Regions from separate parts of the Streptomyces sp. NPDC046831 genome, predicted to be linked through region 2. Evidence: predicted binding sites of a transcription regulator. Region 2 holds the regulator's gene; each other region holds the start of a gene.
What was found. Region 2 encodes HrcA, which represses chaperone genes, less so after heat shock. Its sites were predicted from a motif close to TTNGCACTCNGNNNNNCNGAGTGCNAA; they were not measured.

Region 1 (4,345 bases), on a different contig from region 2:
GCCGTCCCGCTACCGTCGCGCCCGTGAACAGAAGACGGCGAAAGCGGCTGGCCGGGCGTCTCGTCGCCGCGGCGGCGTTCGGGGCCGACGCCCGCGTCGACGCGCTGCTGCGCGCCGGAGCCGACCCCGACGCACCCGACGGCGACGGCATGACGCCGCTGTACGCGGCGGCCGTCCACGGGGCCGTCGGCACCGTGCGCCGTCTGCTGGCGGCCGGGGCCTCGCCCGACGCCGAGAGCGCCGGCCCCGGCTCCGAGGGCACGCCCCTGTGCGCGGCCGCCTGCTGGGGGCACACCGACACGGTCCGCGCCCTGCTCACCCACGGCGCGGACCCCGGTCTGCGCGAGGACCACGGCGTGGGCCTGTCCCCGCTCGACTGGGCGAGCAGGGGCCCCCACCCGGAGACGATCGCCCTGCTCCGCGCCGCGGGAGCCGGCCGCTAGGCCGACGGGACGGGCTGTCCGAGGAGCATGGTCGGCGCCCCGGCGACGCGTGTGAGGAAGACGGTCACCGCGTTCGGGCCCTGCGGCTTCGGCAGCGCCTTCCTGCGCAGTTCCTCCGGCTCGACCGCCGAGCCCCGCTTCTTCACCGTCAGCGTGCCGACCTCGCGCTCCCGCAGCAGCGCCTTCAGGCGCTTGACGTTGAAGGGGAGCCGGTCGGTGATCTCGTAGGCGGAGGCGTACGGGGTGGGACGCAGCGCGTCGGCGGTGATGTAGGCGATGGTCTCGTCGATCAGGCCCCCGTCGAGCTCCTCGGCGACCTCGGCGACCAGATGGGCGCGGATGACGGCGCCGTCGGGCTCGTACAGGTACCGTCCCACGGCGCGCACCCCCGGATCGGGCAGCCCGCGCCCGAGCAGGGTCCGCGGCCCGGGGAGCAGGGTGGCCCGCACCAGCCCCGGCTCGGTGCCGAACCACAGCACGGCCTCCTTCACGTCCCCGCCGTGGGAGATCCACTCCGCCTCGGCCTCGGCGGGCACGGCCTCGTGGGGGATGCCGGGCGCGACCTTCAGGGCCGCGTGGGGCGCCTTCAGCGCCGTGTCCACCGCCCAGGACAGCGGCGGGGAGTACGCCTCCGGGTCGAAGATCCGCCCGCCCGCCGCCCCGCCGCGCCTCGGCGGTGCGCCGCGGCCGGCCCCGCCCGGCCGGCCGCCCCGCCGGGCCGGATCCACGAAGACGGCGTCGAACGGCGCGACGTCGACGTCCACGACGTCCGCCTCCCGCACCTCGATCAGGTCGCCGAGCCCGAGCGCATCGGCGTTCGCCCGCGCCGCGGCCGCCGTCAGCGGGTCCCGGTCCACGGCGAGGACGCGGATCCCGGCGCGGGCGAGGGCGATCGCGTCGCCGCCGATCCCGCAGCACAGGTCGGCGACCGAGGTGACGCCGAGGTCGCGCAGCCGCCGCGCCCGGTACGCCGCCACGGTCGCCCGGGTCGACTGCTCGACACCGTTCGGGGTGAAGAACATCCGCTGCGCGTCCGCGGCCCCGAACTTCGCCTCGGCCCGCTGCCGCAGCCGGGCCTGGCCGAGCGCCGCCGACACCAGCTCGGCGGGGTGCTCGCGGCGCAGCCGGGTGGCGACGGCCAGTTCGTCGGCGGGGTCGGTGCCGCGCACCGCGTCGAGGAGGGCGCGGCCCTCGGGGGTGAGGAGCGAGGCGAAGGCCCGGAGGGCGGCGAGGTGGTCGTTCACCGGCTCATTGTCGGCCAGCCGGTGGATGGTGCGCCTCCGGCCGCGGTGTCGGCCCGGGGACCCGGCGGTGCGCTGCGAGGATCCGGGCCCATGAGGCTAGTAGTACAAAATGATAAAAAGCCCCGTACCGGGCGCGTGCGCCGGACGGCCCGCGCACGCGTCGACCTGGCGGCCCTGGCGGTCGCCGCCCTCGCCGCCGGCTGCGCGCAGCCGGACGCGCCTGCGGATCCGCCCCGTGCGCCGGGCGCCCCCGCGGGTCCGGCGCACGGCGCCCAGCGCCTCCAGGCGCCCGCGGCCCGCGCCCTGGACTCCTACGCCTCCCGGCTGCGGGCCGCCCACCGGGCCCGCGTGGCGGCGGCGCAGCGCTGGGGTCTGCGGCGGGTCCCGCTGACGCCCCCGGCCCCGCCGGAGGAGAAGCCGAGGATCACCGCCCGCGCGGGCTTCGAGGTGGACGGGCAGGAGGAGCTGGACCTGCCCCCGGTCTTCACCACCGTGCCGACCAGGGAGCGCGTCGTCTTCCTGACCATCGACGACGGCCAGGAGAAGGACCCGGCGTTCCTGCGGATGATGCGGGAGCTGGAGATCCCGTACACCGTCTTCCTGAGCGACTACCTGATCAAGGACGACTACGGTTACTTCCGCGCCGTGCAGGAGGACGGGGTGACCCTCAACAACCACACCCTCCACCACCCCTACCTGCCCGGGCTGTCCTACGAGCAGCAGCGGCGCGAGATCTGCGACATGCAGGACGTCATGCGCGAGCAGTTCGGCAAGCGCCCGAGGCTCTTCCGCCCGCCCTACGGCAACTACAACCGGGACACCCTGCGCGCCGCCAGATCCTGCGGCATCACCCACGCGCCGATCTGGAACGAGGAGGTCTTCGTCGACCACTGGGAGTACCGGGAGGGGGACCAGCGCCTGCATCCGGGCGACATCGTCCTCACCCACTTCCGGGGCCGGGACGACTGGCAGGGGACGATGCCCGACATGATCCGCCGGTTCCTGGACAAGGTCACGGCGGAGGGGTACGCGGTGGCCCGGCTGGAGGACTACCTGTGAGACCGCGGCACGCGGCCACCGCCCGGCTCGCGGCCGCACCGCCGACGGACCGGGCCCCGTCCGCCGGCTCCGCCTTCGACGGCGCGCCCCGCCGGCGCCCGGCGGGTCGCACATCCGTACGCCCACGAGCGGCCCGAGGCCGACGCGCCGCACGCAATTGGCACTCCGCTTGACCGAGTGCTAACGACGGTCATAGTCTCAGCTCTGGCACTCCCCCTCGGAGAGTGCCAACAACGCGACGGGCAGGTCCGGCACCCGCGACGACGGATCGACCTGGTCGCCACCTCAGACAGTTAACCCCGTGAGATCTCCGAAGGGGGAGGTCGGATCGTGACGACCGCCAGCTCCAAGGTTGCCATCAAGCCGCTCGAGGACCGCATCGTGGTCCAGCCGCTGGACGCCGAGCAGACCACGGCCTCTGGCCTGGTCATCCCGGACACCGCCAAGGAGAAGCCCCAGGAGGGCGTCGTCCTGGCCGTGGGCCCGGGCCGCTTCGAGGACGGCAACCGCCTTCCGCTCGACGTCAACGTCGGCGATGTCGTGCTCTACAGCAAGTACGGCGGCACCGAGGTGAAGTACAACAACGAGGAGTACCTCGTTCTCTCGGCCCGCGACGTGCTCGCCATCATCGAGAAGTAAGGGGGACCCGGGTTCACCCCGGAAGTCCCTGTCCGGAAGCAACTCCTGCTTTCAGCTGCGCCCCTGGCCCCCGCGACCGATAAGAAGCCGGGCGCCCGGGGCGCAGTGTCTTTTCACCCACGTTTTCCGAGAGGGCTCCCGCTGCCATGGCGAAGATCCTGAAGTTCGACGAGGACGCCCGTCGCGCCCTCGAGCGCGGCGTCAACAAGCTTGCCGACACGGTCAAGGTGACGATCGGCCCCAAGGGCCGCAACGTCGTCATCGACAAGAAGTTCGGCGCCCCGACCATCACCAACGACGGCGTCACCATCGCCCGCGAGGTCGAGGTCGAGGACCCGTACGAGAACCTCGGCGCCCAGCTGGTGAAGGAGGTGGCGACCAAGACCAACGACATCGCGGGTGACGGCACCACCACCGCCACCGTGCTCGCCCAGGCGCTGGTGCGCGAGGGCCTGAAGAACGTCGCCGCCGGTGCCTCCCCGGCCGCCCTGAAGAAGGGCATCGACGCCGCGGTCAAGGCGGTCTCCGACGACCTGCTCGCCACCGCCCGGCCGATCGACGAGAAGTCCGACATCGCCGCCGTCGCCGCGCTGTCCGCCCAGGACCAGCAGGTCGGCGAGCTCATCGCCGAGGCGATGGACAAGGTCGGCAAGGACGGCGTCATCACCGTCGAGGAGTCCAACACCTTCGGTCTGGAGCTGGACTTCACCGAGGGCATGGCCTTCGACAAGGGCTACCTGTCGCCGTATTTCGTCACCGACCAGGAGCGTATGGAGGCCGTCCTCGACGACCCGTACATCCTGATCAACCAGGGCAAGATCTCCTCGATCGCGGACCTGCTCCCGCTGCTCGAGAAGATCATCCAGACGAACGCCTCCAAGCCGCTGCTGATCATCGCCGAGGACGTCGAGGGCGAGGCCCTGTCGACCCTGGTCGTCAACAAGATCCGCGGCACCTTCA
Region 2 (4,345 bases):
CTGGCACTGCGGGCACGGCCGGGACGTCATGACCTGGCCCAGGAAGGACCGGGTGACCTGCGAGACCTCACCGCGGCCGCGGCACATGTCGCAGGTCTGGGCGCTCGTGCCGGGCGCGGCGCCCTCGCCGCTGCAGGTGTTGCAGACGACGGCCGTGTCGACCTGGAGGTCCTTCGTCGTGCCGAAGGCCGCCTCGTCGAGCTCGACCTCCAGCCGGATCATCGCGTCCTGGCCGCGGCGGGTGCGCGAGCGCGGCCCGCGCTGCGACGCCGTGCCGAAGAACGCGTCCATGATGTCGGAGAAGTTGCCGAAGCCGCCCGCGCCGAAGCCGCCGGCACCGGCGCCGCCCGACTGCGACAGCGGGTCGCCGCCGAGGTCGTAGACCTGCTTCTTCTGCGGGTCCGACAGCACCTCGTAGGCGGCGTTGATCTCCTTGAACCGCTCCTGCGTCTTCGGATCCGGGTTCACGTCCGGATGCAGCTCGCGGGCGAGCCGCCGGAAGGCCTTCTTGATCTCTTCCTGCGACGCGTCGCGGCGCACGCCGAGTACGGCGTAGTAGTCCGTGGCCACTTACGACTCCGCCAGGATCTGTCCGACGTACCGTGCCACTGCGCGTACCGCTCCCATCGTTCCCGGGTAGTCCATGCGGGTCGGTCCGACCACGCCGAGCTTGGCGACTGCCTCACCGCCCGAACCGTAGCCCACCGACACGATGGACGTGGAGTTGAGTCCTTCATGGGCGTTCTCGTGACCGATGCGCACGGTCATGCCCGGATCCTGCGTCTCGCCCAGCAGCTTCAGCATCACGACCTGCTCCTCCAGCGCCTCCAGGACGGGCCGGATGGTGAGGGGGAAGTCGTGCGCGAAGCGCGTCAGATTGGCGGTGCCGCCGATCATCAGCCGCTCCTCGTTCTCCTCGACGAGCGTCTCGAGCAGGGTGGACAGCACCGTCGAGACCGTGCCCCGGTCCTCGACGTCGAAACCCTCCGGCAGGTCCTCCACGAGCTGCGGCACGTCCGTGAACCGGCGGCCCGCGACCCGGCTGTTCAGGCGGGCCCGCAGGTCCGCCAGGGAGCTCTCCCCGAAGGGCGCGGGGCAGTCGACCATGCGCTGCTCGACCCGGCCGGTGTCCGTGATCAGCACCAGCATCAGCCGCGCGGGCGCGAGCGACAGCAGCTCCACGTGCCGCACCGTCGAGCGGGTCAGCGACGGGTACTGCACGACGGCGACCTGCCGGGTCAGCTGGGCGAGCAGCCGCACCGTCCGCGCCACCACGTCGTCGAGGTCGACGGCGCCGTCGAGGAAGTTCTGGATGGCGCGCCGCTCCGGCGCGGTCATCGGCTTGACGCCGGCCAGCTTGTCGACGAACAGGCGGTACCCCTTGTCCGTGGGGATGCGCCCGGCGCTGGTGTGCGGCTGGGCGATGTACCCCTCGTCCTCCAGGGCCGCCATGTCGTTGCGGACCGTGGCCGGCGAGACGCCGAGGTTGTGCCGTTCGGTGAGGGCCTTGGAGCCCACCGGCTCCTCGGTGCCGACGTAGTCCTGGACGATGGCGCGCAGTACCTGGAGCCTTCGTTCACTGAGCATCGCGCACACCTCCAGAAGTCGTCCCTCGGCTCGCCACCTGGCACTCTGCGCATACGAGTGCCAGCTTCACCCGGCCCAGTGTACGGCCGCCGGGTACGACCCGGGCAAGGCCCGTCCCACGTCTGCCTGCGCCATCGTGCCGTACCCCTGGCCGCCGGCCCGCGCCGGGGGGCGGCCCTACCCGGGACCCGGCCGCGGAAGCGGCCCGGCCGCCGGAGGGCGACCGCCGTCGGGACGGGCCTCAGAACGGTCTGTCCGCCGCCCCGGGCCCGAACGCGTGGCGGCGCAGCCCGTCCACGTCCGTGACGACGATGCGCGACCTCACCGGCGCGTCGTCGAGGAGGCCGAGTTGCTGGAGCTGCCTGATGCCCCGCCCGGCGGCCTCACGCCCCATCCCCGTCCAGTTGCCCAGGTCCTGCTGGGTGACCTCCCTGATCACGGTGCCGCCGGCGCCCGGCACGCCCTCCGCCTCGGCCAGCCGCAGCAGCAGCCGGCCGAGCCGCAGCCGGGCGGGGGCGCCGGCGACGACGACCCGGTGGTGGTCCGACTCCTTCAGCCGGGTGCACACGGAGGCGAGCACCTTCCGCAGGATGCCCGGATACTCGGCGAGCAGCTTCTCGAACACCTCCCGCCCGTACCAGCGGACGTACGTCTGCGTCAGCGTCAGCAGCGTCGCGTTGCGCGGGCCGCCGTCCAGGAGGCCCATCTCCCCCACCAGGTCCCCGTCCCGGCGGGTGGCCAGATAGGTCGTGCGGCCGTTCTCGCCGTGCCAGAGGACGCGGCACCTGCCGCTGATGATCAGCGCCGCCCGGTCCGCCCGGTCGCTCTGCCGGAGGAGCGGCTCACCGGGTTCGTAGGGCCGGCGCGGCACCCGTCCGGCCCGCTCCATGACCTTGCGCTCGTCGTCGTCGAGGATCTGCCAGAACGTCTCGTGCCTCACGGCCGAAGTCTTTCGTGAACTCGGCTGCCGCAATGAGGCAGTTGCATCATTTTGATCGACTTACTGCTGCTCTGATGTGACCCGCAGGCACATGAGTAGACAGGTATGACAGATGTCCGGACAGCAGAGTCCCTCCCCGAACCCCGAGCAGCGACAGCACACGGGGCACGGACACCACCAGATGAGCTTCCAGTCGGGCCGCGACACCCGGATCGGCCGCGGCACGAACATCGTCGGAGGCGACGCCCACTTCGGCGACAACGTCGCCGGGGACAAGATCACGTTCATCCAGAAGACCAGGCAGTGGGCGCTGGCGAACCCTGTGCTGGCCGGCGGCCTGGCGGTCGTCCTGCTGTCGGGTTCGGTCTGGACGGGGGTCTCCCTCGCCTCGGACGACACGGTCGACGTGTCCGTGGTGAACGAGCCGGGGCTCAGCGGCGCCCTCCACACGGCCGAACAGACGCGCGTCGCCGAGCGGGTCGGCGACGCCGCCGCCTGGTGCCACCTCGTGCAGCCGGGCGACGACGCCTGCCGGAGCACCATGGCGTCCGCGTTCGCCGCGAAGTCGCAGTCCTACCGGGACCGGGTCGACGAGGTCGGGCTGGGCGAGCCGGAGAAGACCGGCCAGGGTGCCCAGGTCATGCTCCGCTGGAAGGGCCGGGACCAGGGCCTCGTGCGCCTCGTCCGGTCCGGCGGGCGCTGGCAGCTGGCCTCCTCCGACTACGGCTGGCTCAAGCTCTGCGGTGTCGGAGTCTTCCTCTCCCTCGTCGACGCCAAGAGCCAGGAACTGAAGTGCGGCATGTTCCAGCTCCCCACGTCGTGACCCCGTCCGGCGGCGCGACGCCCGCGCCCCCCGCCGCCGTGCACCCGCCGAGAGAGAGCGACGCCCGTTCCATGAGCACCCACCCTCAGCACGCCCTGCTGCTCTTCGCCGACATCAAGGAGTTCAGCTCGCGCAGCGACCGCGAGCAGCTGCGCAGCCGCGAGGACCTGTACGCCGAGTTCCGTTCGGCGTTCACCGACGAGCTGTGGCAGCTGTGCCCGCACGAGGACCGGGGCGACGGCGTCCTGGTCGTCATGCCTCCGGGCGTGCCCCAGGAGACCCTGTTCACCGACGTCCTGCCCCGGCTGGAGGACGGGCTGGGCAGGCGGCGGCGCAGCGCCCCGCTGCTCCGGCTGAGGATCGCCGTGCACGCCGGTGCGGTGCACCGCGACGGCCACGGCTTCGCCGGCCGCGCCGTCAACCACGTCTTCCGCCTGTGCGACGGGGCGCCGCTGCGGCAGGCGCTCGACGAGGCCGCGAGCGACACCGCGCTGCTCGTGTCGGACCCGGTGCGCGACTCGGTGGTCTGCTCCGGCCTCGCGGAAGTGGACCCCACGACGTTCCACCCGGTCACCTTCCGCGTCAAGGAGACACAGGCGCGGGCCTGGCTGCACGTGGCCGGGGACAACGCGTGCGCCATGAGGGTGGCCGCGGAGTCGGCGGCCGGGACTCAGCAGCACGCGGAGGAGCCGCGCGGGGTGTCCATCAGCGCGGGCGGCGACGTCCGCATGGACGGCGCGACGGTGACGGGCGGCAACGCCTACCTCGGCTCACCGCCGGTTCCGCGCTCCCGCTGGTGGCGCGGCGGATGACCGCCGCGCCGGCCCGCGGGGCCGCACAGACGGTCATCAGGTACCACGGAGTGAGGAAGAACGCATGACGCACCGTTCCATAGCCCGCGCCCGGCGCGCGGCCGTCGCCGCGGTGGCGGCCGGGCTGCTCACGCTGACCGCCGCCTGCGCCACGGGGCCGACGACCCGGAAGGAGGTGTGCGG
Region 3 (4,345 bases), on a different contig from region 2:
GGATCTTCGGCGCCCAGGCCGAGGGCTGCTCGCCGGTGTCCACCGCCTTCAAGGCCGGGCACGACGTCGTCCGCCCGCAGAAGCCGGACACCATCGCCAAGTCGCTGGCGATCGGCAACCCGGCCGACGGCCCCTACGTCCTCGACATCGCGCGCCGCACCGGCGGCGCCGTGGAGGACGTGAACGACGAGCAGGTCGTCGACGCCATCAGGCTGCTCGCGCGCACCGAGGGCATCTTCGCGGAGACGGCGGGCGGCGTGACCGTCGGCGTGACGAAGAAGCTGATCGAGGCGGGCGTCCTCGACCCGGCCCTGACGACGGTCGTCCTCAACACCGGTGACGGCCTGAAGACCCTGGACGCGGTGGCGGGCACCGGCCCGACCGCGACCATCCGCCCGACCCTGGACTCCTTCCGAGAGGCTGGCCTCGCATGAGCGTGACCGTTCGCATCCCGACCATCCTGCGCACCTACACCGGCGGCCGGGCCGAGGTGACCGCCGAGGGCGCCACCCTCGCCGAGGTCATCGAGCACCTGGAGAAGAACCACACCGGCATCGCCGCCCGTGTGCTGGACGACCAGGGCAAGCTGCGCCGCTTCGTCAACGTCTACGTCAACGACGACGACGTCCGCTTCGAGCAGGGACTGCAGACCGCCACCCCCGACGGCGCGGGCGTGTCCATCATCCCGGCCGTCGCCGGCGGCTGATCATTACCTTCGGTAACTCCCGTCACCGCGCGTAGGTCGTATTGCCCCCTCCGTGAGAGAAACGGAGGGGGCAATTCCGTGTGATTGAGCGCGGTAGAGTTGGGGAACGCGTTCCCGGTTCGTGCCTCGGACGCCTTTGATTTCTGCCGCTCGCCCGACAAGAAGTAGCCAAAGTCCGGGTCTTTTCCGCGGCTTTTGTTCTGTTTATGGGGCCCGACTTGCCCTGAAATCGGGCGAATTGTCGGCATATTCCCGACCCCCGGGCGTCCGGAATTCTCGTCCGGATGACCTGTTGCAGACGGCAGTTGGACAGATACATTCAGCCGCGGTCGACGCGTTCCGGCGCACGCCCCCAATCCATGGGGGGTGAGGTCTGACCCGGATCCGCGAAGTGTGGATCTGTGCAAGGGCCAGTAATAGGGGAGTTAGGCATGGCTCAGGGCACCGTCAAGTGGTTCAACGCGGAGAAGGGGTACGGCTTCATCGCGGTCGACGGTGGTGCGGACGTCTTCGTCCACTACAGCGCGATCCAGATGGACGGCTACCGCACGCTGGAAGAGGGCCAGCGGGTCGAGTTCGAGATCTCGCAGGGCCAGAAGGGCCCGCAGGCCGACATGGTCCGCGTCACGGCCTGAATCGCGCGACCACCACGAGCGACGTTCTTTCGAAGGGCCCGTGTCTCCGCTGAGACGCGGGCCCTTCGGCGTGCCCGGGGTCCGCGGGAGGCGGCGCGGCCGGCGGTCGCCGTGAGCGGCGGGGGTCCGGGGGCCGGTGCCGTCCCGGAGGGCGGCGGTCGCCGCGGGACGCGCAGGCGCACCCGTGCGCACGCCGGCTGCCGCCTGGCGCAGGCGCACCCGTGCGGGCGCCGGCCGCCTCGGGGACGGGCGCACTCGTGCGCGGCGCGCCCCGGGGGCGGACCTCTTGTGTCCGGCGCCGTTCCGGGGGCGGACACGCTCGTTCCTGGCGCGCCCCGGGGGCGGACGCCTTGTGTCCGGCGCCGTTCCGGGGGCGGATGCGCGCCCATGCCCGGCGCCGTCACGGAGGCGGCTGCGCGCCCGTGCCCGCCGCCGTCATGGAGCGGGCGCATGCTCGTGCCCCGCGCCGTCACAGGGGCGCAGCCGGGCTCGGCCGGGCGCTGCCAGGGAGGCGCGCCCGGGCTCGGTCCGGTGCTGCCGGGGGGCGCACCCGCTCGCGGCTCGGCTGGCCCGGGCGTGGACCACTGCCCGGTCCGGTGCTGCCCGGGGGCGGACCGTGCTCGGTCCGGTGCTGCCAGGGGGGTGCACCCCGTGCTCGGTCCGGTGCTTGCCCCGGGGGGTGCACCCCGTGCTCGGTCCGGTGCTGCCCCGGGGGTGGACCCGTGCTCGGTCCGGTGCTGCCCCGGGGCTGGACCCGTGCCCGGTCCGGTGCTGCCGCGGAGGTGGACCCGTGCTCCGCCCGGTCTGCCACGGAGGTGCACAGGGCGTGGCGCCCGGTGCCGCCGCGGGGCGCACATGACTTCGCGCCCGGTGCCGCGACGGGGGCGCGCGTGGCTTCGCGGCCCGTGCCGTCGGGGGCGCACGGGTGTTCGTGCGCGGGGCCGTCGCGGGGCGCGCCGGTGTTCGCGCCCGGCTGAGTCGGCCGCGGACCACCCGGAGTCGCTTGCACTCTCATGGGTCGAGTGCTAATCATTGCGTTAGCACTCTGAAGGTGAGAGTGACAGCGAAGGACCGGGTCGGTGAGGCCACGGACCGGGTGGGGCAAGGAACCTCCGGTCGGGGCCGTCCGTCGCGGGCGCGGGCGCGGTCCGAAGTAATCACCCCCAGTCCTGGAGGGACCACTTCACATGGCCAAGATCATCGCGTTCGACGAGGAGGCGCGGCGCGGCCTCGAGCGCGGCATGAACCAGCTCGCGGACGCCGTCAAGGTGACCCTCGGCCCCAAGGGCCGCAACGTCGTCCTCGAGAAGAAGTGGGGCGCCCCCACGATCACCAACGACGGCGTCTCCATCGCCAAGGAGATCGAGCTCGAGGACCCGTACGAGAAGATCGGCGCCGAGCTGGTCAAGGAAGTCGCCAAGAAGACGGACGACGTCGCCGGCGACGGTACGACCACCGCGACCGTTCTCGCCCAGGCCCTGGTCAAGGAGGGCCTGCGCAACGTCGCCGCCGGTGCCAACCCGATGGCGCTGAAGCGCGGTATCGAGAGGGCCGTCGAGGCCGTCTCCGCCGCCCTGCTCGACCAGGCCAAGGAGGTCGAGACCAAGGAGCAGATCGCCTCCACCGCCTCCATCTCCGCCGCCGACACCCAGATCGGCGAGCTCATCGCCGAGGCGATGGACAAGGTCGGCAAGGAAGGCGTCATCACCGTCGAGGAGTCGCAGACCTTCGGGCTGGAGCTCGAGCTCACCGAGGGCATGCGCTTCGACAAGGGCTACATCTCCGCCTACTTCGCGACCGACATGGAGCGCATGGAGGCGTCGCTCGAGGACCCGTACATCCTCATCGCCAACTCCAAGATCTCCTCGGTCAAGGACCTGCTCCCGCTGCTGGAGAAGGTCATGCAGTCCGGCAAGCCGCTGCTGATCATCGCCGAGGACGTCGAGGGCGAGGCCCTGTCGACCCTGGTCGTCAACAAGATCCGCGGCACCTTCAAGTCCGTCGCCGTCAAGGCCCCGGGCTTCGGCGACCGCCGCAAGGCCATGCTCGGCGACATCGCCATCCTCACGGGCGGCGAGGTCATCTCCGAGGAGGTCGGCCTCAAGCTGGAGAACGCGTCCCTGGACCTCCTGGGCCGCGCCCGCAAGGTCGTCGTCACCAAGGACGAGACCACCATCATCGACGGTGCCGGCTCCCCGGAGCAGGTGCAGGGCCGCGTGAACCAGATCCGCGCCGAGATCGAGAACAGCGACTCCGACTACGACCGCGAGAAGCTGCAGGAGCGCCTGGCGAAGCTCGCCGGCGGTGTCGCGGTCATCAAGGCCGGTGCCGCCACCGAGGTGGAGCTCAAGGAGCGCAAGCACCGCATCGAGGACGCCGTCCGCAACGCGAAGGCCGCCGTCGAGGAGGGCATCGTCGCCGGTGGTGGCGTGGCCCTGCTGCAGGCCTCCCAGGTCTTCGAGAAGCTGGAGCTCGAGGGTGACGAGGCGACCGGCGCCAACGCCGTGCGCATCGCGCTCGAGGCCCCGCTGAAGCAGATCGCCGTCAACGCCGGCCTCGAGGGCGGCGTCGTGGTGGAGAAGGTGCGCAACCTGACCCCGGGCCACGGCCTGAACGCCGCGACCGGCGAGTACGTCGACCTGGTGGCCGAGGGCATCATCGACCCGGCGAAGGTGACTCGTTCCGCGCTGCAGAACGCCGCCTCCATCGCCGCGCTGTTCCTCACCACCGAGGCCGTCATCGCCGACAAGCCGGAGAAGGCCGCCGCGCCGGCCGGCGGCGGCATGCCGGGCGGTGACATGGACTTCTGATCGGCCCCTGGTCGATCGCCGTCCCGCACGTACCGAGGGCGGCACTCCCTGGAGACAGGGGGTGCCGCCCTCGGGCGTGTCCGGGATCACAGACGGGGCGCCGCCAGGGGCGGAATGCCGGAGCGGGGCGTGCGGGTTGTCGTAGGGACAGGTTTCGATGCGCGTGCACATACCATCCGGTACCCTGCCCAGGA

Region 1: the regulator HrcA is predicted to act here: its motif matches at 2,904-2,930, upstream of groES (co-chaperone GroES).
Region 3: the regulator HrcA is predicted to act here: its motif matches at 2,344-2,370, upstream of groL (chaperonin GroEL).

The regions. Positions count from the first base shown of each region.
Region 1 is NZ_JBEYXZ010000040.1:21,580-25,924, forward strand. Features, by position in the region: gene ABZ920_RS26590 (ankyrin repeat domain-containing protein) at 24-443, shown strand; gene ABZ920_RS26595 (methyltransferase domain-containing protein) at 440-1,687, opposite strand; gene ABZ920_RS26600 (polysaccharide deacetylase family protein) at 1,778-2,746, shown strand; gene groES (co-chaperone GroES) at 3,077-3,385, shown strand; gene groL (chaperonin GroEL) at 3,532-4,345, shown strand, end outside.
Region 2 is NZ_JBEYXZ010000010.1:127,762-132,106, forward strand. Features, by position in the region: gene dnaJ (molecular chaperone DnaJ) at 1-570, opposite strand, end outside; gene hrcA (heat-inducible transcriptional repressor HrcA) at 571-1,587, opposite strand; gene ABZ920_RS12110 (Crp/Fnr family transcriptional regulator) at 1,829-2,527, opposite strand; gene ABZ920_RS12115 (hypothetical protein) at 2,640-3,350, shown strand; gene ABZ920_RS12120 (adenylate/guanylate cyclase) at 3,422-4,162, shown strand; gene ABZ920_RS12125 (molybdenum ABC transporter substrate-binding protein) at 4,227-4,345, shown strand, end outside.
Region 3 is NZ_JBEYXZ010000006.1:133,216-137,560, forward strand. Features, by position in the region: gene thrC (threonine synthase) at 1-434, shown strand, start outside; gene ABZ920_RS08470 (MoaD/ThiS family protein) at 431-706, shown strand; gene ABZ920_RS08475 (cold-shock protein) at 1,138-1,341, shown strand; gene groL (chaperonin GroEL) at 2,529-4,151, shown strand.